DNA from 3 places in the Vreelandella sulfidaeris Esulfide1 genome. Region 2 is predicted to be linked to each of the others. Evidence: predicted binding sites of a transcription regulator. Region 2 holds the regulator's gene; each other region holds the start of a gene.

Region 1 (7,252 bases), 1.8 Mb from region 2:
GGCTGATACCAAAGGTGGCTAGCAGGGTTTCCAGTGGGCGGCCTTTGAGGAACTGAATCACGCCGCGCTCGATCGCCACGCCTGCTAAGGCGGCAACCATAAAGCCTGCCGGAATTGACAGAATCAACGCCAAACCCGGCTGGCCGGGCAGCAGTTGCTGCATCGCCCAGGTGGTATAGGCGCCCAGCATCATCAGCTCGCCGTGGGCCATATTAATCACGCCCATCACGCCGAAGGTGATCGCCAGGCCAATGGCGGCAAGCACCAGCACCGAGCCAAGGCTCAAACCGAAATAGAGGGTCTCCAGGCCACGATTGATTTTGAGCTGCTGCTCAATGCCCGTTAGAGAGGCCGCAGCTGCATTGGCGACCACCGGGTCGTCGCTGTTGGCCGCCCGACTTAACGCCACCCGAGAGCGAGGGTGAAGGCTGCCGTCTAGTGCTTCAACACCAGCCATTTCGCCCTCTTCAGCACGATAAATCGCTACGGCCTGGGTCAGCCGATAGCGCACTTGGTCGTCTTCTTCTTGTTCGATCAGATCGTTGAGGGTCGGCACCAACTCACCGTCGACTTCCCCTAACAAGCGCTCAGCCGAGGTGCGGCGACGCTCAACGTTAGGTGAATAAAGGTCAACGACAGCGATGGCACTGCGCAACTGATTGCGCAAGTTGTTGTTAATACCGATACGGTCGAGCTCGCGGCGGGACATTTCGCCCAGCGCTTCGCCGGTGAGTACGTCGGCCACCGGCCAGTCGCGACCGCGGTTTTCCAATACCAGTACAAAGCGGCCGTCTTCGGTGCGCTGTAGGCGGCCATCCAATAAGGCCTGCAGCCAATCGCGGGCGCGCTCATCGTCGCTTTGTAAAATCGCGGTAATGGCTTCGCCTTTGGCGGCGTAGGACTCAACGTCCAGCGCTTCTAGCAACTCGAGCGCGGCGGCGTCATTTGTTGTGCGACTGGCGGTGTCCGTTTGCGCCTGCCCGGCAAAAGAAATACCCAGCAGTAGGCAGCACAACAGCGCCAAGGAAAGGAAACGCCTCATAGGGTTCTTCCTTTGGTTATCTGAAAAGGGAGGATAGCGTGCTCCTTGCTGCGTCGTGGTGAACGACGCAGCAAGGGGTTATTTCAAAAAGCGCGTTACTCGGCCAATGCCGCTTCGGCTTCTTCTGCTGCGGTGCTGCCACCGCACGAGCCGTTCACGACGTTGAAGTTGCCGCATTCCATCGGCTTGCGCCAATCGGCAATCAGGTCACGCGAGCCAGGCAGGTAGTCAGACCAGGCGTCGCCCGCCACGGTAGACGGCGTTTGCCACACGATGTCGAACTGGCCATTGTCCTGAATCTCACCGATCAACACCGGCTTGGTGATGTGGTGGTTGGGCATCATGGCTGCATAGCCGCCGGAGAGGTTCGGCACGGTGACACCGATAATGGCGTCTTTCACCGTGTCGACATCCGTCGTGCCCGCTTTGCGAACCGCTTCGGCCCACATATTGAAGCCGATGTAGTGCGCTTCCATGGGGTCGTTGGTGACGGCCATATCGTCGCCGGTGTACTCGATCCAGGCATCGATAAAGTCGTAGTTGTCGTCGTTATCGACGCTCATGAAGTAGTTCCAGGCGGCCAAGTGACCCACTAGCGGCGCGGTATCAATACCGGTCAGCTCTTGCTCACCCACCGAGAAGGCGATAACCGGAATATCGGCCGCGTCGATGCCCTGGTTGGAAAGCTCGGTGTAAAACGGCACGTTGGCGTCGCCGTTGACGGTCGAGATCACCGCAGTCGGTTTGCCTTCTTCACCGAAGCGGCGAATTTCGGCCACGATGTTCTGCCAATCGGAGTGACCGAACGGCGTGTAGTTGACCATGATGTCTTCGTCCGCGATGCCGTGCTCATCCTTTAGGTACGCTTCGAGGATACGGTTGGTGGTGCGCGGGTAGACATAGTCGGTACCTACCAGCGCAAAACGCTCGATACCCACTTCGTTGATTAGGTATTCAACCGCAGGAATCGCCTGCTGGTTGGGCGCCGCGCCGGTGTAGAAGACGTTTTCAGAGGACTCTTCGCCTTCATACTGCACCGGGTAGAACAGCAGGCCGTTGAGTTCCTCGACGACGGGCAGTACCGATTTACGCGATACCGAGGTCCAGTTGCCGAAGATGACATCAACCTCTTCCTGGGCCAGCAACTCACGGGCGCGTTCGGCAAACAGCGGCCAGTTGGAGGCCGGATCCACCACCACGGCTTCAAGCTGGCGGCCCAGCAGGCCACCGGCTTCATTCTGCTGCTCGATAAGCATTTCGACGGTGTCTTTAAGGACAGTTTCGCTGATCGCCATGGTGCCAGAGAGGGAGTGCAGGATACCGACTTTGATCGGGTCATCGTCTTGAGCGATGGCCTGGGTACTGGCACCCATGATGGCGGCGGTAAGTATCGCGGTCGCGAAACGTCCACTTGAAAGGAGTGAGTGCGGATGTGTCGAGCGTTTGAGAGTCTTCATTGTTAATCTCCTTGCACCCCTTATGACTGGGGTTTGTTATGACCGGGGCTTGATGATTGGCTTCGCACTTGGGGTTGCTGTGTTAGCTTCCCCAATACGTCCACTAGCCATTAACATCTGCAAGGGATGCGCCAGATTGGCACAAAGTTTCTTTATAGCTATCTAATCAGCCACTTAATAACCGCCGTAAAATCTCAATATTCACTTTGTGCACCAAAATAAAGCGCATGAACGCTGCTAAAGCACCCTATCAATGCACCCATCTGTACCGTTGCACCAACTAAGCACTTACTCTGTGTTTGAGACCAAACACTTGTAATCAGTCAAAAGCGGAAATAAAAAAAGGAGCCTTGGCATCATCACCAAGGCTCCTCGCTATTCCCCCTTAAACAGCAGCGTTAAACCGCCACGTCGGGTGGGATTTTCTTACGGCGTTTCTTCAGCAACGGCAAGCCTAGCGATAGCACGGCCACCACCAGCAGGCCAAGCGAGATGGGCTTGTCGATAAAGGTCATCCAATCGCCACCGGAGATCTGCAGTGCGCGGCGCATGGATTCTTCCATGATATTGCCCAATATCAGCGCTAAAATCAGCGGTGCCGCGGGGAAGCCGAACAGACGCATACCCAGGCCAATCAGACCAAAAGCGAGCAGCAGCAGCAGATCGAACACGCTGAAGCTCATGCCGTAGACGCCGATCATGCAGAAGATCAAAATCAGCGACAGCAGTAGCGGCTTGGGCAGATCAAGAATCTTGGCGATTATCGGGATCAACGGCAGGTTCAGCACCAGCAGGAAGATATTACCAATATACATACTGGCGACCACGCCCCAGAATACGTCTGGACGCTCTGTAAGCATCATCGGGCCAGGGTTCACGCCCATGACCAGTAGTGCGCCCAGCAGTACCGCTGTAGTACCCGAACCCGGTACACCCAGCGTCAGCAGTGGCACGAATGAGCCGGTACAGGCAGCGTTGTTGGCTGCTTCTGGTGCCGCCACGCCTTTGATATTGCCGGTTCCAAAAGTGTCGCCATCTTTGGCAATACGTTTTTCCATGCTGTAGCCCAGGAAAGAGCCGATCGTCGCGCCTGCACCAGGCAGTACGCCGGTGAAGAAGCCCAACACCGAGCTGCGGCCCACCGGACCAGCAATTTCTTTGACTTCGCTACGGGTTAATTTCAATGAACCAATCGCATTGCGGGGCGCCTCTTTACCACCACCCCCGCGAAGCAGCATATAGAAGACCTCGGCAAGGGCGAAAATACCCAAGGCCACCACCAGGAAGTCGATGCCGTCTAGCAGTTGAATAGAGCCGAAGGTGAAACGCTCGGTACCCGTCTGCGTGTCGATACCAATAATCGAGATAATCACCCCGACCACGGCGGCAATTAGCCCTTTAATCAGCGATTTATCCGACAGTGAGACCACCGCCGTTAACCCCAGTACCATCAACGCAAAGTACTCGGCAGGACCAAAGCTCACGGCGACTTTGGAGAGCAGCGGCGCTACCAGCATCAGGAAAATAACCGATACTGTGCCGCCTACAAACGAGGAGTAGGCGGCAATTGCCAGCGCTTTACCCGCCAAGCCTTTTTTGGCCATTGGGTAGCCATCAAAGGACGTTGCCACGGTACCCGCCACGCCGGGAGCGTTAAGCAGAATCGACGACGTGGAGCCACCGAAGATGGCGCCGTAGTAAACCCCTGCCATTAAAATCAAACCCGAGGAAGGTTCCATAGCAAAGGTAATAGGAATCATCAGGGCAAGCGCACTAATAGGACCTAGGCCCGGCAGCATGCCAATAATGGTGCCAGCAAATACACCGGCAAACACGTAAGCAATATTGATAGGCTCAAGCGCGATGCCAAAGCCGTACATCAGATTATTGAAGGCATCCATGGGAATTACTCTCTTAAAAATCTGCTAGCAGGAAAACTTACTAGCACGGCTTTGTTTAGAAAGGCAGCACGCCAGTGGGGAGATAAACATCCATCACCCGCGTCATGGTCAGGTAGAGTGCAAGCACTACCCCCAACGACGTGGCAAGGTTAACTCCATGGCGGCGGTAGCCATAGTAGGCCGTTAGCCCAACGCAGAGCAGCGTTGAAGCGAGCACAAAGCCCAGCGGTACCAGCAGAAACGCATAGGCGGCAATCGCCAGCGAGGTCACGATGACCCGCGCCCAAGGCGTCAGCAATAGCGGCCCATTTTGCGCCTCTTCGTCGACTTCATCGGCACCGGCGATCGGAGTGGGTTTCTCGAAAAACAGAAACACCGACAGGATCAGTAGCGAGAAGCCTAATACTTTAGGAAATAGGTCAGAGTCGACCGGACGCGGCAAGGGAAAGATAGGGATTTGCCACGCCATCGCGATATAGCCAGCAGCCAATACCGCAAATACCAGTGCTAACCACTGATTGGTATTTAAACGAGTCATAGGAGTCTCTCCGAAGGAGCCAACACGTCTCCCGCGGTTAACACATTTTGTTAACCGCGGGAGACTTCCAGCCGCCCTTTGGGCGGCTGGACGATACAGGTAGGATTACTGGCGCAGGAGGCCAAGCTCGCTCAGCACGTCGCTGAACTGCTCTTGCTGCTGATCCAGGAAGTCGCCGAATTCTTCGCTGTCTTGGTAAGCGTCGATCCAGCCCAGTTGATCACTCGCTTCGCGCCATGCGTCGGTTTCCAGCATTTCAGCGAACAGGTCTTCGTAATAAGCCACGGCTTCTTCAGGCATATCAGGCGCGCCCATCACGCCGCGCCAGATATCGAAGGTGTAGTCGAAGCCCTGTTCTTGATAGGTGGGTACTTCGCTCAAACCGGCGCCTAAACGCTCTTCAGAAGAGACACCCAAGGCACGCAATTGGCTGCCTTCACCCAGTTGACCAACCGCTTCACCCGCGCCACCCACGACGGCTTCGATGTGGCCGCCCATCAGGTTGGTCATCGCGTCGCCACCACCAGAGAACGGAATGTAGTTCACTGACGAAGCTTCCATACCCGCTGCTGAGGCAAGGCCTGCAATGGAGATATGATCCATAGAGCCTGGCGCACTGCCACCGCCAACGCTTAAGCTGGGATCTTCTTTCAGCGCATTGAGTAGGTCTTCAAGATCCTGATACTCGGAATCCGCTGCGACAAGAATGATGGAGTAGTCGGTGTTAATTCGCGCGACCGGGGTAAAGTCGGTGTGATCATAGCGAGACGCGCCTGCCAGCGGCACTAGAATCATCGGCGGGCTGGTGGCAAACAACTTGTGCGGGTTGCCTTCATCCCGCGCGACTTGGGCCCATGCTACCGCACCGCCGCCGCCAGGTACGTTGATCGCAGCGAAGCTCTCGTCGGCCAGCTCTTCTTGCTGAATTACACGCGACATGGTGCGAACCAATGTATCCCAACCACCACCTGGGTTAGCCGGGGCAACGAATTCGATTGAGCGTTCGGGTGTCCACTCTTGCGCCTGTGCGGCGGAGTTTAAACCGGCAACAGCAGCCAGGGGCAGAGCAAATAGCGATAAACGCTTGAGGGTAAGCGACGTCATTATGGCGTTCTCCAGATATCAGTGTTGTTGTATGAGGCGTCTTATTATGAGACTACACGCCGCGAACGTTAGAAGACCGCCACCCTGACCGACAAGCTTGTGCGCATAAAAGGCAAAAAGTTCTTTATGTGCATTTTGTTCATTCTGTTCACGCTATTAATTCACAGCGCATATTTATAAAGTATCCAGCCACTCATGCGCCGTTTCTAACAGACGGTAGCGTCGCTCGGGTCGCCCCACGTCGCCATAACCCAGTTCGGCACTAACGGCCTGCTCGGCCACTAAAAACTCTAAATAACGGCGGGCAGTGGAGCGGCTTGCGCCCATGGTGCGCGCCATCTGCATAGCGGTAAGCGAGTCGGGGGCGTCGGCCAGGGCATCAATCACCCGACGCAGCGTCAGTCGATCAATGCCTTTCGGTAAGGCTTGAGACCGAGTTTGAGAATGGGCTTGAGATAGCGTTTGGTTTTTAACACGCGACGGGGCGCCGGGCTGCAAACGCGCCAGTACTTGATCTAACTCCTCTTGGCTCATCTCGGCACGGTTGGCCAACGCTTCACGCTCGCGACGAAAACGCGTCAACATCTGAGCCATCCGGTCGGCTTCAATGGGCTTGATCAGATAATCGAATACCCCGCCGCGCAGCGCCTCGCTGATGGTCTCCACTTCCCGTGCGGCGGTGACCATGACGATATCTACATGCACATAATCGCGACGAATCGTCCATAGCAGTTCCAGCCCCTCCACGTCAGGTAGATAGGCGTCCAATAAAATCAATTGGATGCTGGCGGCTTGTTCCGCCATGATCGCCTTGGCTTCGCTTCCATTGCGCGCCATGCCCACCACATAAAAGCCCTCGCTCTGTTCAATAAAAGCCTTGTGGATATCCGCAATACGGAAATCATCTTCAACGACCAAAATGCCGTACTGCCGTTCAGACATCTCGTTCCCTCCTCGCTGTTCTGGTCATTATTGTTAGGCTATTTTTTGGCACAGCGAACGATTGAGTACCGCAGTAAAACATACCCCGCCCAGCTCACTCTCTTCTAGCGTAACAGCGCCGCCATGCTGGCGACACAGCCTTGCTACCAACGCTAGGCCGATGCCTTGATGCTTGCCGGTTTTGGTCGAAAAACCTTCTTGGAAAATCGACTCGGCAAACTCAGCGGGCACCCCCGGGCCGTTATCCTCGACCTCGACCAGTAGTTGC
Region 2 (7,252 bases):
TCAGGGGCACTGGGGCGCGGTGCTCGACACCTATCTGCACGGTCTTAAGTAAATGTTTAAACGGCTTAAAATGCGCGTCTGGCTAACCGGATTAGTGCTCTCTTTGGGCGTACTGCTGGTTTGGCTTGACCCACGTGGACCTCAAGACATTACCATCGATCCTGAAGCGCAGGCGCAGGAGCCGGGCCACGTACTCGAAAACGCTGAAATTACGTTATTTGGTGATAGTGGCAGCATTATGCAGTCGTTAGAAACACCACGCCTCATTCATACTCCCCAGCGAAGCGAGACCTGGACAGAAGCGCCCAAAGCAATATTGTATGACAGTGAGAATCGCCAGTGGTTAGCCAGCGCCGATGTCGGCATGCTCAACTCCTCTACCCAAGCCTTGTTACTGTCAGGCTCGGCTAACCTGATCGCTCCAGACGAAGGTTGGCAGTTAGATACCGAGCTATTGCATTATGATGGATTAAACCAGCACGCGTGGAGTGAAACACCGGTAGTGTTGCAGCAACCGCCCCAGCAGATGACGGCTTCACGTATGGACGCGTGGCTTAACGATAGCCAGGTTCGCTTAACTGATAATGTGCGCGGTATACATCCTCCGGCCACGCAACGCTAATAGGAATCACCATGAAAGCTATCATTTATACAGCCGTTTTCTACACTAGCTTTTTTGCGCTTTCGCTACCGCTATCGGCACTGGCCCAAACGGGCACTTCTTCACAACAGGCCCCGGTAGAAGTGGAAGCAGACCGCTTAGACCTTGATCAGCGGGCAGGCACCGCCGTTTACACGGGAGATGTAGAAATTCGTCAAGGCGAAATGCAATTACGTGGCGAGCGGGTAGAAATTGAACGCAATGAGGCAGGCGAGCTTGCCCTGGCGACGGCCACCGGTGAGCGCGCCTATTTACGCCATCAAGCTGAAGGGCAAGATGGCCCTACCGAAGGCTGGGCGAGGCGTATTATCTATCACGTCGCCGAGCGCCGTGTAGAGTTGATCGACCAAGCCGAGCTCATTCAGCAAGAGGATACTTTTAGAGGCGGTCGCCTTGAGTATTTTATTGACCGTGAGGTGATTCAAGCGCGCTCTGACGTTGATGGCAGCGAGTCCCAGCGCATACGCATGACTCTTCAGCCGGAACAGTAGGAGCCAAGCCGTGGCAACAGCAGATACCGCACCGATTAAAACCCTTTATGCTCACCATTTGGCAAAAAGCTACAAGCGGCGCCGAGTGGTTAAAGACATCAATATAGAAATTTCCCAAGGTAGCGTTGTGGGCTTGCTCGGCCCCAACGGGGCGGGCAAAACCACCTCGTTTTATATGATTGTGGGGCTGGTGAAATCCGATGCTGGCGAGGTAGGCATCGACGATGTGGACTTAACGCGCGCTCCCATGCATGAGCGCGCAGCGGCGGGAATTGGTTACCTTCCCCAAGAGGCATCTATTTTCCGTAAATTATCGGTTGCCGATAATATTATGGCGATACTCGAAACCCGCAAAGAGCTTAACCGCAGCGATCGGGAACAGCGCTTAGAGGCTTTGCTGGAAGACTTTCATATCACGCATATTCGCGACAATTTAGGCATGAGCCTATCGGGCGGGGAAAGAAGGCGCGTGGAAATCGCACGCTCACTAGCGACAGAGCCTGCCTTTATTTTGCTTGATGAACCTTTTGCTGGCGTAGACCCCATTTCGGTAGGCGAGATAAAAACCATCATCCGTGCGCTAAAGCAGCGCCATATTGGTGTGCTAATTACTGATCACAATGTGCGTGAAACGCTCGATATTTGTGATATCGCCTATATCGTGGGTGATGGTCAAATCATCGCTAGCGGCTCTCCAGATGCCATTCTCACAAACCAGAAGGTGAGAGACGTTTATTTGGGTGCTGACTTTCGTCTGTAAGGCTTTTCTTAATTCTGACGCTTATTTTTGGCCTATAAATAGTGCTCTACAATGACTTTACCACCAATGGCATGCTTATTGCACTTGCACCTGGTCCTCACTCGCACTAGGGTGGAGGATTCTGAATAACGAGTGGTTCTCAGATGGTCATGAAAGCTTCTCTACAACTGCGTATCGGCACACAGCTGACCATGACACCTCAGCTGCAGCAGGCCATCGCCCTGTTACAGCTATCAACGCTGGACCTTCGTCAAGAAATTCAGCAGGCCTTAGACGCCAACCCCCTGTTGGAACAGGAAGATGAATTTAGCGAACAGGCCGTCAGCGAGCCTAAAGAAGAAGAGTGGTCCGAGAGTATTCCCACCGAATTATCAGTAGATAGCGATTGGTCAGATACCTACCAGGATATCGGAAGTCACGGCGCCAGCAGTAGTGAAGGGCCCGACTTTGAGCGTCAGGCTGCCGGCCAGAGCCTTCATGGGCACTTGCTATGGCAACTGGCGATGACCGATTTTGGCGAGCGTGAACAGCAGGTTGCGGAGAGCTTAATCGATGCGCTAGACGCTAACGGCTATTTAACCCAACCGCTCAATGACATCCGTGAAGGGCTTCGCGCTCAAGGCATTGACGGACTTAGCCAGCGCGAGGTAGAAACCATCTTGCTCAAGCTCCAGCAGTTTGAGCCAACGGGTATCTTTGCCCGCGACCTGCGTGAATGCCTAATGCTGCAGCTAGCGGCCCTTCCTGATGATACCCCGCTACTGGTCCCCGCCCGCCGCTTAGTGCGACAGTTTCTTGAAGCGTTGGGCAAAGATGACATGCGCTTGCTAAAACGCCGACTGGGGCTTGATGATGATCAGTTGGCGGATGTCATTTTGCTAATACGCAGTCTTGATCCACGCCCAGGCAGCGCCTATGGCGATACCGACGACAGCTACGTAACGCCGGATCTCGTCGTACGCCATGACCATGAAGGCTGGCATTTAGAACTCAACCCCGAGGCGCTGCCACGGCTGCGGATACAACCTGACTATGCCAGCTTGATAAAGCGTGCAGACAAAAGTCAGGACAACCAGTTTCTTAAAGAGCATCTTCAGGAAGCTCGCTGGCTGATTAAGAGTCTTTCAAGCCGCAACGATACGCTGCTACGTGTTGGCCGTGAAATTATCACCCGACAAATTGGCTTTTTAGAGCATGGCGAAGAAGCGATGAAACCTTTAATACTCGCCGATATCGCCGAAGCCGTGGAAATGCACGAGTCGACTATTTCACGGGTAACTACTCAGAAATATATCCATACACCGCGGGGCGTTTTTGAGCTCAAATATTTTTTCTCGAGCCAGGTAAGTGGGCAGGATGGCGATAGCCACTCCAGTACGGCTATCCGCGCACGGCTCAAGAAACTGATCCAAGAAGAGCCGCCTGGCAAGCCGCTTTCGGATAGCCGCTTAGTCACGCTCTTAGATGAGGGGGGCATCCAGGTGGCACGTCGCACGGTGGCCAAATACCGCGAAGCGATGGGCATTCCCTCCTCCAGTGAACGGCGCCGTTTGCGCTAGCACTCGTCACCCTCTCAGGGAAACTCTCGACAAGGGCTTTGCAACGCGGCAAAAAGGGTTACAATCGAAGTACAGTCCGATGGATAAGGAGTACGTCAATGCAAGTTAATATCACTGGTCATCACGTAGAACTGACCGACGCCTTGCGTGACTATGTCAACGAAAAGCTTGAACGTGTAGAGCGCCATTACGACAATATAACCACGGTGCAAGTCACCCTATCAGTAGAGAAGGAGCGCCAGCATGCCGCCTGTACACTGCATGCTGCAGGCGCTGACTTACATGCCGAAGCCATAGACAGTGATATGTACGCCGCTATTGACGCACTAGCGGACAAAATTGACCGTCAACTCGTTAAACATAAGGAAAAAGCACAAGCCCGCGCCCAAGGCGCAGGTGTGCGTTAATTCAATGACGTTGGAAACCATACTCCCCCCGGAACGTGTCCTCTTCGACGTACCCGGGGGCAGCAAAAAAAGGGTGCTGGAGTTTTTCAGCACCTTTATTGCCCAAAATATTCCCAGCCTGGACAGTCAAGAAGTGTTTAGCCGTTTAATCGGTCGAGAGCGCTTAGGCAGTACAGGTATTGGTAACGGTGTGGCTATTCCCCACGCGCGCAGCCCACACTGCTCTGCCCCTATCGCAGGGTTTTTAAAACTGGCAGAAGCGATTGATTTTGATGCTATCGACGGCGACCCGGTAGATCTGGTGTTTGTACTGCTAGTGCCGGAAGAAGCCGATGATACGCACCTTTCTCTGCTAGGCCAGGTGGCGACCATTATGAATGATGCGGACACACGTCAGCAGTTGCGTAAAGCAGGCAGCCAGCGTGAGCTACTTGAGCTGATTACTGGCAAGATTCGTGAGCAATCAGCAACCTGAGGGCCGTACAAACCTGTTTTTGAGCAGTTCAAACAACTGTTTCCGCTTACCACCCTCAACGCAGCTTGATCAAAGCAAAGAGAGACTCTATGCAACTGGTGATTATTAGCGGCCGCTCAGGGTCAGGTAAATCTATTGCCTTACAAGCGCTCGAGGATCTTGGCTATTACGCCATTGATAATCTTCCCGCCATGCTGCTGGGGTCGTTGGTTGACGAACTACGCCACCAGGGAGGCCGCACCCACTTGGCGGTCAGCATCGATGCTCGCAACCTACCCGGTGCACTGGAGCGTCTGCCCTCGCTGTTAGAGGAGCTATGCCAGCGTAAGATTGATTTTCAAGTCATCTACCTGACGACCGATGCGCGTATACTGCTTGAACGTTACTCCGCTACGCGACGGCGCCATCCGCTGACGCGCGATAGTGAAATGACGTTGGAAGAGGCGATTAATAAAGAAGAAGAAACACTGCACGATATTCGTGATCTAGCCGACTTACTCATCGATACATCACGCTTATCGGTACACGATTTACGTCGACGCATTACCGACCAAGTAGCGCACCAACGGCGCGATAAGTTGACACTGACACTTGAATCTTTCGGTTACAAACGGGGTGTACCGTTAGACGCCGATCTGGTATTCGACGTGCGCTGTTTGCCTAATCCTTACTGGGATCCCACGCTACGTCAATTCACTGGACGCGACGCTAATATTGCGGCTTTTTTAAGCAGCTACCCGATTGTTGATGCCATGAGAGACGATATTCAGGCATGGCTTGAACGTTGGCTACCTGCTTATAAGAATAGCCAACGCAGCTACATGACTATCGCTATTGGCTGCACGGGTGGCCAACACCGTTCGGTCTATATGGTCGAACAATTAGCTGAGAGACTGGCACACAGCATAGGCGAGATTCAATTACGTCATCGCGAACTAGGGCTGCAATATACGTTGGGAGGTCAGCCAACCGTACCTTTAGCCAGCAATGATTACAGCGACGAGCGACAAGAAACCTCTTAAGTGCCTCTACCCATAATGACACCACTCGGCGAAAAGGAACCAGGGTGCCAGAAAGAATACTCACACTCACAAACCAACGCGGTTTACATGCACGCGCAGCCACTAAACTGGTTAAATGCGGCCAACATTTCACGGCAAAAATACGGGTCTACAAGCAACATCAGGTGGCCGACGCCGCTAATATTATGTCATTGCTAATGCTAGCTGCCCCTTGCGGAACTGAGCTAAAGGTCAATGCAGAAGGGGACGACGCCGAACAGGCGCTTGATGCTATTCAAGCGCTGTTCGAAGCCCGTTTTGAAGAAGATCAGTAACCGCCCGCTTTTACTTGTTAGTCACCAGCCACCGTCATTGCATCTATTAACCAGCTTCCCGTGTGTACGCTGCCACGGGTATCGGTATCATCACCAATACCCACTAACCCAGCAAACATCCGCTCCAGTTTTCCGGCAATCGTAAACTCTTCGACCGGGTACTGTACTTTGCCGTTTTCGACCCAAAAACCTGCTGCCCCACGGGAATAATCACCGGTAACACCGTTAACGCCCTGCCCCATCAACTCGGTTACCCAAATACCCCGCCCCATTTCTTGCAATAGACTTTCACGGGATTGCAGCGGTGTCGCTAAACGCACGTTACGCGCCCCACCAGCATTGCCCGTGGTTTGCATACCTAACCTTCGAGCGCTGTACGAAGAGAGCATATAACTGGCTATGCGGCCCTGATCGATAAAGCGATTATTTCGAGTTTGCACGCCCTCACCATCAAACGGCGAACTCGCTGTAGCGCCTACTTCCATTGGTCTTTCTTCAAGGCTAAACCAATCGGGAAACAGCGGCGTGCCGAGCCGGTCGCACAAAAACGAGGCCTGACGGTAAAGCGCGCCACCGGCTAACCCACCGAGCAGATGGCCAATCAGACCGCTGGCCAACGACGGGTCAAACAGCACTGGAAAGGTGCCTGTTGGTGGGCGTTTAGCGCCGAGTCTTCGCAGCGTACGCACCGCAGCTTCGCGACCGACCTCGGCCGGGTCACGTAGCGCCTTCGGATCGCGCGCAGACGTATAATCGTAGTCGCGCTGCATACCGCTCGCATCCTGGGCAATCAGCATACATGAAAGTGAATGACTGCTGCCTTTTTGGGTGCCTAAAAAACCGTGACTATTGGCGTAAACGCGTACCCCTTCGCCGCTGGAGAGTGACGCACCATCCGACTGAGAGATGCCTTCTACATCGCGCCCCGCCTGCTCGCAGGAAAGTGCCAGCTCGATTGCCTCATCCGTTGTGAGTGACCATGGGTAGTGCACTTTTAGATCGGGCAGCTCAGACGCCATGAGCGATGCATCGGCCAGCCCAGCGGCCGGGTCTTCACCGGTATAGCGGGCGATCGCCAACGCTTTCTCTACCGCTGCCTGAATCGAGGCACTGCTGGCATCAGTCGATGAAGCGCTGCCTTTACGCTGACCAACGTAAAGCGTAACGGCAATACCCTGGTCGCGCGATAACTCTACCGTTTCAACTTCACCCAGGCGCACACTGACACCTATACCCTGGTCAACGCTTGCGCCTACTTCAGCAGCATCTGCGCCCATGCGCTTTGCCAGCGCTAGCGCCTCTTCGGCCCGCGCGGTCAATAACGCCTGCTGCGCGGATGCATCAAATGCCTGTGCCATATAACCTCCTTTTCCACCGACTGTCTTTCAACAGAATGTCTTCGGCGAATCAATGTTGTTCTCGCAGCTGGTATAATGCCGCAACGAATCTTGTCTATGAGTCACACTATGCGTAAGCAACGTCCCGATACCGTCCCAAGTACTAATGAACCAGAAGAGCAGGAAGAACGCCCAAGCAAGTCGCAACTCAAACGCGAAATGCATG
Region 3 (7,252 bases), 1.9 Mb from region 2:
ACCATCACCAGCTCCAGCTTCGGGTGCCGCGTCTGCAGCTCGTCAATGGCTGCCAGATTCATCGAGGCATCTTCACGAATGGCGGTATGCGGGCAGCCGCCGGTCTCTACACCTAGGATACGATCCGCCGCGAGGGCGTCGTGCTTAAGCAGGAAGTCGGCGTCTTCGCGGGTATAGATATCGTTGGTGACCACGGCGATATCGTAGTAGTCCCGCAGCGCTAAACAGAGCCGCTTGAGCAGCGCGGTTTTACCGGAGCCTACCGGGCCACCCACACCAACGCGTAAACAGTGAGTCATCGTTCTCTCCTCGTTAACTTCTAAGCTATTTAACTTCTAAACAGGCGTGAATACTGGGTTTCGTGCAGCGCACTGGCCAATGCTAGGCCGGGCAGCACCGGACCTAGTTCGTCATCTTCCAGCGTTAGCGCTTGGTTAACAGCATCCACCAAGGCTGGGCGGAGCTTCTCAATCACGCGCTGAGCAGCGGTGTGGCCTAGCGGCAAGGCTTTACAGGCCACCGCCAGTTGGTTCTCTAACCACGCCCACGCAAAGCCCAGCAGGGTTTGGCGAACGGACACGCCACGCAAGTGAGCCGTATAGGCAAACAGCGTAACGTAGCCCGTGTGTGTCGGTAACAGGGGTGTTAGTAAGTCTTCACTTGGCAATAATCCCAAGCTGCCCAGCAAGCGTTTAAGCGAGGCGCCCAAGCGGCTGTCTTCAGCGGTCAGCTCGGCGGTTTCCCGGGTGGCGGCCAGCCACTCATCCCATGCGGCAATTGATTGACTATCCGCTTGGTCGAACGCTTCATGCAATCGCGCCAGCACGGGCAGCTCGCAGCGGGTCAGACCATCTTCCAGTACGCCGCTTAACCACTCGGCAAGGCTCGCTTCATCGCGCACCCAGTCCAGCTCAAAGGCACTTTCCAGGCCTTGGGAAAACGCGAAGGCGCCAATCGGTAGCGCGGGGCTTACTAGTTGCATCAGCCCCAGCAACGCCAGTTCGTCGCTTTGTCTTTCTAGTGCGGTGAGCTCAGTGTGCATGGTGGTGCTCATGCGGGTGGTCATGATCGTGGCCGTGGGAATGCGAATGCCCGCCGCCCACTTGGTTATAGGCGCCTGGCTCTGGGTCGAAGGTGGCATTGTGGTGCTCCAGCTCGGCGCCCAACAGCTCGGCGAGTTCTTCCAGCACGTGGTCCGGCGGGAAGCGCACCCAGCCGCCCTTTTCATCTTCACCCAGCGCCAGCTGTACGTGGCGATTGCCCAAGTGATAGGCCAACCGCGCCAGGGGTAAGCCAGTACTCACTCGCGCGGTAACCACCGGTTCCACGGCGGCACAAACACGTACCACTTCGCCGCTTTCGGCTTTCAGGCCTTCACCGCTGCGCAGCACCGGGCCGCGATCAAGAAACAATCCCAGCTCACGGCCGCCATCGCTCTTGGTTTTTAAGCGCCCGCGAATGCGCAGCTCGAAGGGCAGCGTCAGCGTGTCGCTGGCTGCGCTTTCCTCTATCGGCCCTAAGCGTTCTATTAGTTTTAGCATGACTAGCGTCCTTTCTCACTCGGTGCGGCTGTGCCGGGGGTGGGCCGTAGAGAGGGTCTTTTGCCATGGATGGCAAAAGTAGCGTACACGGATGTATTCACAGCGCCCTCTCGTAGGCCTACCCCCGGCTCCCCGGATAATGGCTCAATCAAAACAAATGATATCGCTGAGCCAGCGGCAGCTCGGTGGCGGGCTCGCAGGTTAAAATTTCACCATCGCAGCGCACTTCGTAGGTTTGCGGGTCGACGGTCAAATCGGGGCAGGCATCATTGAGCTTCATATCCTGTTTGCGCACTTGGCGTACATTTTTACACGCCGCGAGTTGGCTATTTAATCCCAGTGTCTCTTTGATGCCCCCATCCAGCGCGGCCTGGCTGACAAAACTGAGCCGGGTTTGGCTCGCGGCGCGGCCAAAGGCGCCAAACATGTACCTGTAGTGAACCGGCTGCGGCGTGGGAATCGAAGCATTGGGGTCGCCCATGGGCGCCGCTGCGATCATACCGCCTTTAATCATCATCGCCGGCTTCACGCCAAAGAAGGCCGGTTTCCATAGCACTAGATCCGCCAGTTTGCCGACTTCGATGGAGCCCACTTCGTGGGCGATACCGTGGGTGATCGCCGGGTTAATGGTGTACTTGGCGATATAGCGCTTGGCGCGCAGATTATCAGCGCCCAGGGCTTCATCTTCCGGCAGCAGGCCACGTTGCACCTTCATTTTGTGGGCGGTTTGCCAAGTGCGGCAGACCACTTCGCCTACCCGCCCCATGGCCTGAGAGTCAGAGGCGATCATCGAAATCACACCCAGGTCGTGGAGGATATCCTCGGCGGCGATGGTTTCGCGGCGGATGCGTGAGTCGGCGAAGGCGACGTCTTCGGGGATATTCGGGTCTAGGTGGTGGCACACCATCAGCATGTCGAGGTGTTCGTCGATAGTGTTGACCGTATAGGGCCGCGTCGGATTGGTGGACGACGGCAATACATAGGCTTTTGAGCAGGCGGTGAGAATATCCGGCGCGTGGCCGCCGCCTGCGCCTTCGGTGTGGTAAGTGTGAATGCAGCGTTCTTTGAACGCGGCCAGGGTGTCTTCCACAAAGCCTGATTCATTTAGCGTGTCGGTATGGATCGCCACCTGCACGTCGTAGGCATCCGCCACGTTGAGACAGTTATTGATCGAGGCAGGTGTGGTGCCCCAGTCTTCGTGCAGTTTGAGGCCCATAGCACCCGCTTGGAGCTGAAGCTCCAGGGATTCGGGCAGGCTGGCGTTACCCTTGCCCAGGAAGCCGATATTCATCGGCATATCGTCCACCGCCTGGAGCATTTTGCCGATATGCCAGGGACCTGGTGTGCAGGTGGTGGCGTTGGTGCCAGTGGCTGGGCCGGTGCCGCCGCCGAGCATGGTGGTCACCCCACTCATCAGCGCTTCTTCGACCTGCTGGGGGCAAATGAAGTGGATATGGGAATCGATGCCTCCCGCGGTCAGGATTTTGCCTTCGCCGGAAATGATTTCGGTGCCGGGACCAATCACGATCTCCACATCAGGCTGTACGTCGGGGTTGCCCGCCTTGCCAATCGCGGCGATGCGACCTTTCTGAATGCCCACATCAGCTTTGACGATGCCCCACCAGTCGAGAATCAGCGCATTGGTGATGACCGTATCCATGACCGTGTCGTCGGCGCGCTGGCTTTGGCCCATGCCGTCGCGGATCACTTTACCACCGCCGAACTTCACTTCATCGCCGTAGTGGGCGGCGTCTTTCTCGACTTCGATCCACAGCTCGGTATCGCCCAGGCGCACGCGGTCGCCCACTGTGGGGCCGTACATTTCGGCGTAGGCTTGTCGGCTGATCTTGTTGGCAGGCTTCATGACAGACCTCCCGCTTCGCCTGGTTTTTGTTCATTTCGCGCGGCATCGGGCGCGTTAGAGAGTAGCGCGCCCATGACATCACCCCGGAAGCCGTAAATTTCGCGCTTGCCGACGTAGGGAATCAACGTAACTTCGCGGGTCTGGCCGGGCTCAAAGCGAATCGCCGTGCCTGCGGCCACGTCCAGGCGAAAGCCTCGGGTTTTGTTGCGATCGAACACCAGCGCCGGGTTGGCTTCGGCGAAGTGGTAGTGAGAGCCGATCTGGATTGGGCGGTCGCCGGTATTGGCCACTTCGACACTAATTCGCTCACGCCCAGCACACAGCTCGATATCACCCTCTTTTAATTGATACTGTCCTGGAATCATTGGGCCGGGAACCATGGCAGCCTCCTGGTTGCTGAAAATTAGTTGATAGGTGTGTGGACAGTGACCAGCTTGGTGCCGTCCGGGAAGGTGGCTTCGACCTGCACTTCGTCGACCATGTCAGCCACGCCCTCCATCACATCGTCACGGCTGAGAATCTCACGACCATAGCTCATCAGGTCGGCTACACTGCGGCCATCCCGGGCGCCTTCCATGATCTCGAAGCTGATCAGCGCCACTGCTTCGGGGTAGTTGAGCTTTAAACCACGCGCTTTGCGGCGCTCCGCCAGTTGGGCGGCAGAGAACAGCAGCAGCTTGTCTTTATCTCTTGGGGTTAATTCCATGGGGCGTTTCTCCAGCAATCTATTCGATTAGGTTAACCAAATACGCGGTGTGTGGGCGTCTCGCTCAATCCAAAGGGGGCGCAAAAGTTGCCAAGCCTGCTCGCATAATGCCCAGGCTTCATTACGCGAGTTACCCAAGTAGCGTAGTAGCAGCACACCATGGCGGACGGTCACCGCCCAGCGCGGGTTATCCGGCAGCGCTTCACGTAGAGCCTCGATAGCCGCAGGCGAGTCATCAATGCCTACCGACCAGAGGGTGGCCTGCACCGTGGCTCCACCCTGCCCCCAGCGCCCAACAAAGCGTGGGTGGAGTGGGTCTAGCGGTTGGCGCTCTAGCCACAGCGGCTTGCCATCCAGGGATAAGCGGAAGTGCTGCTCAATGCGTCCGGAAACATAGGGTAAGTCGCTGGCCGGGCGGCCCAGTGCCATCACTTCCCAGCCCAAGCAGCGGGCACTGCCGTGCAGCTCGATATGGGTGCGCTGCTCGCCTTTCGAGCCATCGAAGGCGATGGTCTCCTGGGGCAGCCACTCCAGGGTGGCACCATCTTCAACGCTTAACCGGGTGTGCTGGGTCCACGCCACGCCCTGGCTGTCGGCTTTATAGAGTTTATTGGCGGCAGGCGTTGTGAGTAGCGCATGGGCACCTCGCTCGACATGCGCGTTAATAGTGAGCGCATCGCCGCTGACCAAACCGCCCGGTGGGTGAAGCACGTACACATGGCACGCCTCACTGCGGCCTTCCGGATAGAACGGCCGCTGCACCCGCAGCGGGCCCTGGTGGCGCGCCTGCACCATGCGGGTAACGCCATCGCGCTGGGCAAACCGCAGATCTAGCGATGCCGCCCAGTGGCGGCCGTGATCAAAGCGGTGGCCGGAGGCAAGGGGAGATTTTGCGATATCGCATAGCATCATAATTAGCTATCGCTTCCTGTCAGTAAGCCGTTAGCTAAGCAGTGCAATTAATGCGCCAAAATGGTGAAAGGCTAAGTTCTGCGACCGTTATACAGAGTCAAGATACGGAGAGTGGTCCGTATCTCTCTCTTCTAAAGCACCAAAATAGAGCAAAAATAAAGCAACATGCACCACAAACAAGCACTTAAAAGCCCTACCTCTTTGATGTTATGAAAGAGTTGTCATTAAGTAAGATAGAAGCAAAGTAAATAACAGGAAAGAGTGCCGAGCCTAATCGACAACCCAAGTACGCGATTGACAATTAAAGCATTCCACGGGGCTTAACCCATTTGCACCACGACTCGGTCACGACCACTGCGTTTCGCTTGGTAAAGGGCTTGGTCAGCCCGCTGCATAGAGCGCTGGTAGTCAGGATAGCCATCGTGCATAGTGACCCCTACACTAACAGTCACCTTAATTAACGTATCTGCTGCGGCAAGCATTGGCTCCTTTGCTACCGTTTGGCGCAAGCGTTCAGCAAATAGCCGACTACCGTCTTGGTCGGTATCAACCAGTATGATCAGGAATTCTTCTCCTCCCATTCGGAATACATAATCTCCCCCGCGAGTGGAACGGTCTAAGATACTCGCTACCTGTTGAAGTACGTTGTCGCCGGCATCATGACCATAGTTATCATTGATCGACTTAAAATGATCGATATCAACCATGAGCAACGCAAAGCACTTCTCAGAGTGGCGAGCTAGTTCAATTTCTCTGCTAAGCACCACGGATAGAAACTTGCGGTTAAGTAGCCGAGTCAAACTATCGCGCCCAGCTTCTAAACTAGAGGCACGTTTAAGCACGTCTTCTAACAACATTAATATAGTGCGTGTTGCATCACGAATATTACTTAATGCTTTCATCGATTCGGTTGTAGTGCTTTGGGCCAAGGCGTCTAACCATTCATTATCGACCTGATGAATATTCCTTGAGATAGTAATAATTTCTGGCGCACCCTCAAATGCGTGACAGGCTTTATGGAAATACCACAAACCAAACTCGGAATTGGCAAGCTTAGGTAGTTGACTAACGTTCTGTTGCACTGCAACCGAAAACATCAACGCATTTTCCCAACTTAGCAATGCTGAACGCTGGCGTTCACGCTCGTCACCGATATTTTGGGTCAAGGAAAAGAGCTTATAGGCTTCTTCGGTGCGTGCGTTACGGTCGCTGGCTACAGAGTATGCGTGACTCATAATCTCCATGCCCATATCGATGTGATCGGATACATAAACCGAGGCATCACCTGGCGATAAAGGGCTTTTAAAAGAGGCATTGATCTGCTCATAAAGCGACTGCTTAAGTTGCCTTGCTCCGCTAAGTACCAGGTTTACAGGAATATCGATGCGGGCGTGCACTTGTCCCACTTTCTCCTGGAGATCAACAAGGGCTTCAAAGTCCGCATGTTCCACTGAAAACATCGCGCTTAACCAGCGGCGCATAGAGGGGTTCAAGCGCTGCTGAACTTAGTCGTTGGAGAGAAATAACGATGCATGGGGATCTTCCATCATTACCGAATAAAAACGATCGGCAAAAGTGTGACATTGAGATTCCACCAGCGTTTCTACTGCTTGACGCATCGGCTTAGGGGTACGTTCTAAAAGCGCTTGCCACTCAGCAGCAAGCTGGTCTTTATCTTTATGACGCATACACACCCCACCCGGTTTTTTTAGAATTAAGCGTGGCATATTACACGTAAACGAAAACCTTCAACACGCACACAGAAAGGTTTTTTTAACTAGGTATAACACCTTGTTACGCATTGATTACGTCTTTGAGAATGACAAGCTAATGTATATTGCAACGTAGCTCACTTCCTTATGAACCACGATTCTTTACTATTTAATTCGTCAAGTGCTGCTTGTTAAACCGTCAGATGCTGCTTGATCAGCTCGTTAGAAAGCTCGCTAATCTCACCTTTGGCCACCGGTCGGCCGCGGTCCATAATCACAAAGCGGTCGGCGTATTTGCGGGCGAAAGGCAGCTTCTGCTCAACCAGTAGTACCGTGAGGCCATCCTCATTAATCAACTGACGGATCACTTGGCCAATTTGAGCGACGATATTGGGCTGAATGCCCTCCCCCGGTTCGTCCAGAATCAGCAGCTTGGGTTCGATGACCAGCGCACGGCCAATCGCCAGCTGCTGCTGTTGCCCACCGGATAAATCACCGCCACGGCGGTTTTTCATCT

Evidence for each region. The regulator sigma-54, encoded in region 2, starts transcription at its own class of promoters, with help from an activator protein. The targets are predictions, from matches to a motif close to TGGCACNNNNNTTGCTNT.
Region 1: urtA (urea ABC transporter substrate-binding protein) is a predicted target of sigma-54. The motif match lies at 2,616-2,633, and genes of this name have one in related genera.
Region 3: ACW44H_RS18170 (urease accessory protein UreD) is a predicted target of sigma-54. The motif match lies at 5,064-5,081, and genes of this name have one in related genera.

What each region holds. Positions count from the first base shown of each region.
Region 1 covers NZ_CM133364.1:3,912,872-3,920,123, forward strand. The annotation lists gene urtB (urea ABC transporter permease subunit UrtB) at 1-1,042, opposite strand, end outside; gene urtA (urea ABC transporter substrate-binding protein) at 1,138-2,499, opposite strand; gene ACW44H_RS18210 (tripartite tricarboxylate transporter permease) at 2,898-4,400, opposite strand; gene ACW44H_RS18215 (tripartite tricarboxylate transporter TctB family protein) at 4,456-4,938, opposite strand; gene ACW44H_RS18220 (Bug family tripartite tricarboxylate transporter substrate binding protein) at 5,044-6,042, opposite strand; gene ACW44H_RS18225 (response regulator) at 6,217-6,984, opposite strand; gene ACW44H_RS18230 (ATP-binding protein) at 7,018-7,252, opposite strand, start outside.
Region 2 covers NZ_CM133364.1:1,537,650-1,544,901, reverse strand. The annotation lists gene ACW44H_RS07080 (KdsC family phosphatase) at 1-52, shown strand, start outside; gene lptC (LPS export ABC transporter periplasmic protein LptC) at 53-622, shown strand; gene lptA (lipopolysaccharide transport periplasmic protein LptA) at 634-1,152, shown strand; gene lptB (LPS export ABC transporter ATP-binding protein) at 1,163-1,912, shown strand; gene ACW44H_RS07060 (RNA polymerase factor sigma-54) at 2,056-3,471, shown strand; gene hpf (ribosome hibernation-promoting factor, HPF/YfiA family) at 3,570-3,878, shown strand; gene ACW44H_RS07050 (PTS sugar transporter subunit IIA) at 3,883-4,353, shown strand; gene rapZ (RNase adapter RapZ) at 4,443-5,375, shown strand; gene ACW44H_RS07040 (HPr family phosphocarrier protein) at 5,420-5,689, shown strand; gene pmbA (metalloprotease PmbA) at 5,707-7,047, opposite strand; gene yjgA (ribosome biogenesis factor YjgA) at 7,156-7,252, shown strand, end outside.
Region 3 covers NZ_CM133364.1:3,902,655-3,909,906, forward strand. The annotation lists gene ureG (urease accessory protein UreG) at 1-299, opposite strand, end outside; gene ACW44H_RS18145 (urease accessory protein UreF) at 329-1,042, opposite strand; gene ureE (urease accessory protein UreE) at 1,032-1,541, opposite strand; gene ureC (urease subunit alpha) at 1,690-3,405, opposite strand; gene ACW44H_RS18160 (urease subunit beta) at 3,402-3,770, opposite strand; gene ureA (urease subunit gamma) at 3,809-4,111, opposite strand; gene ACW44H_RS18170 (urease accessory protein UreD) at 4,139-5,023, opposite strand; gene ACW44H_RS18175 (GGDEF domain-containing protein) at 5,344-6,504, opposite strand; gene ACW44H_RS18180 (hypothetical protein) at 6,529-6,711, opposite strand; gene urtE (urea ABC transporter ATP-binding subunit UrtE) at 6,927-7,252, opposite strand, start outside.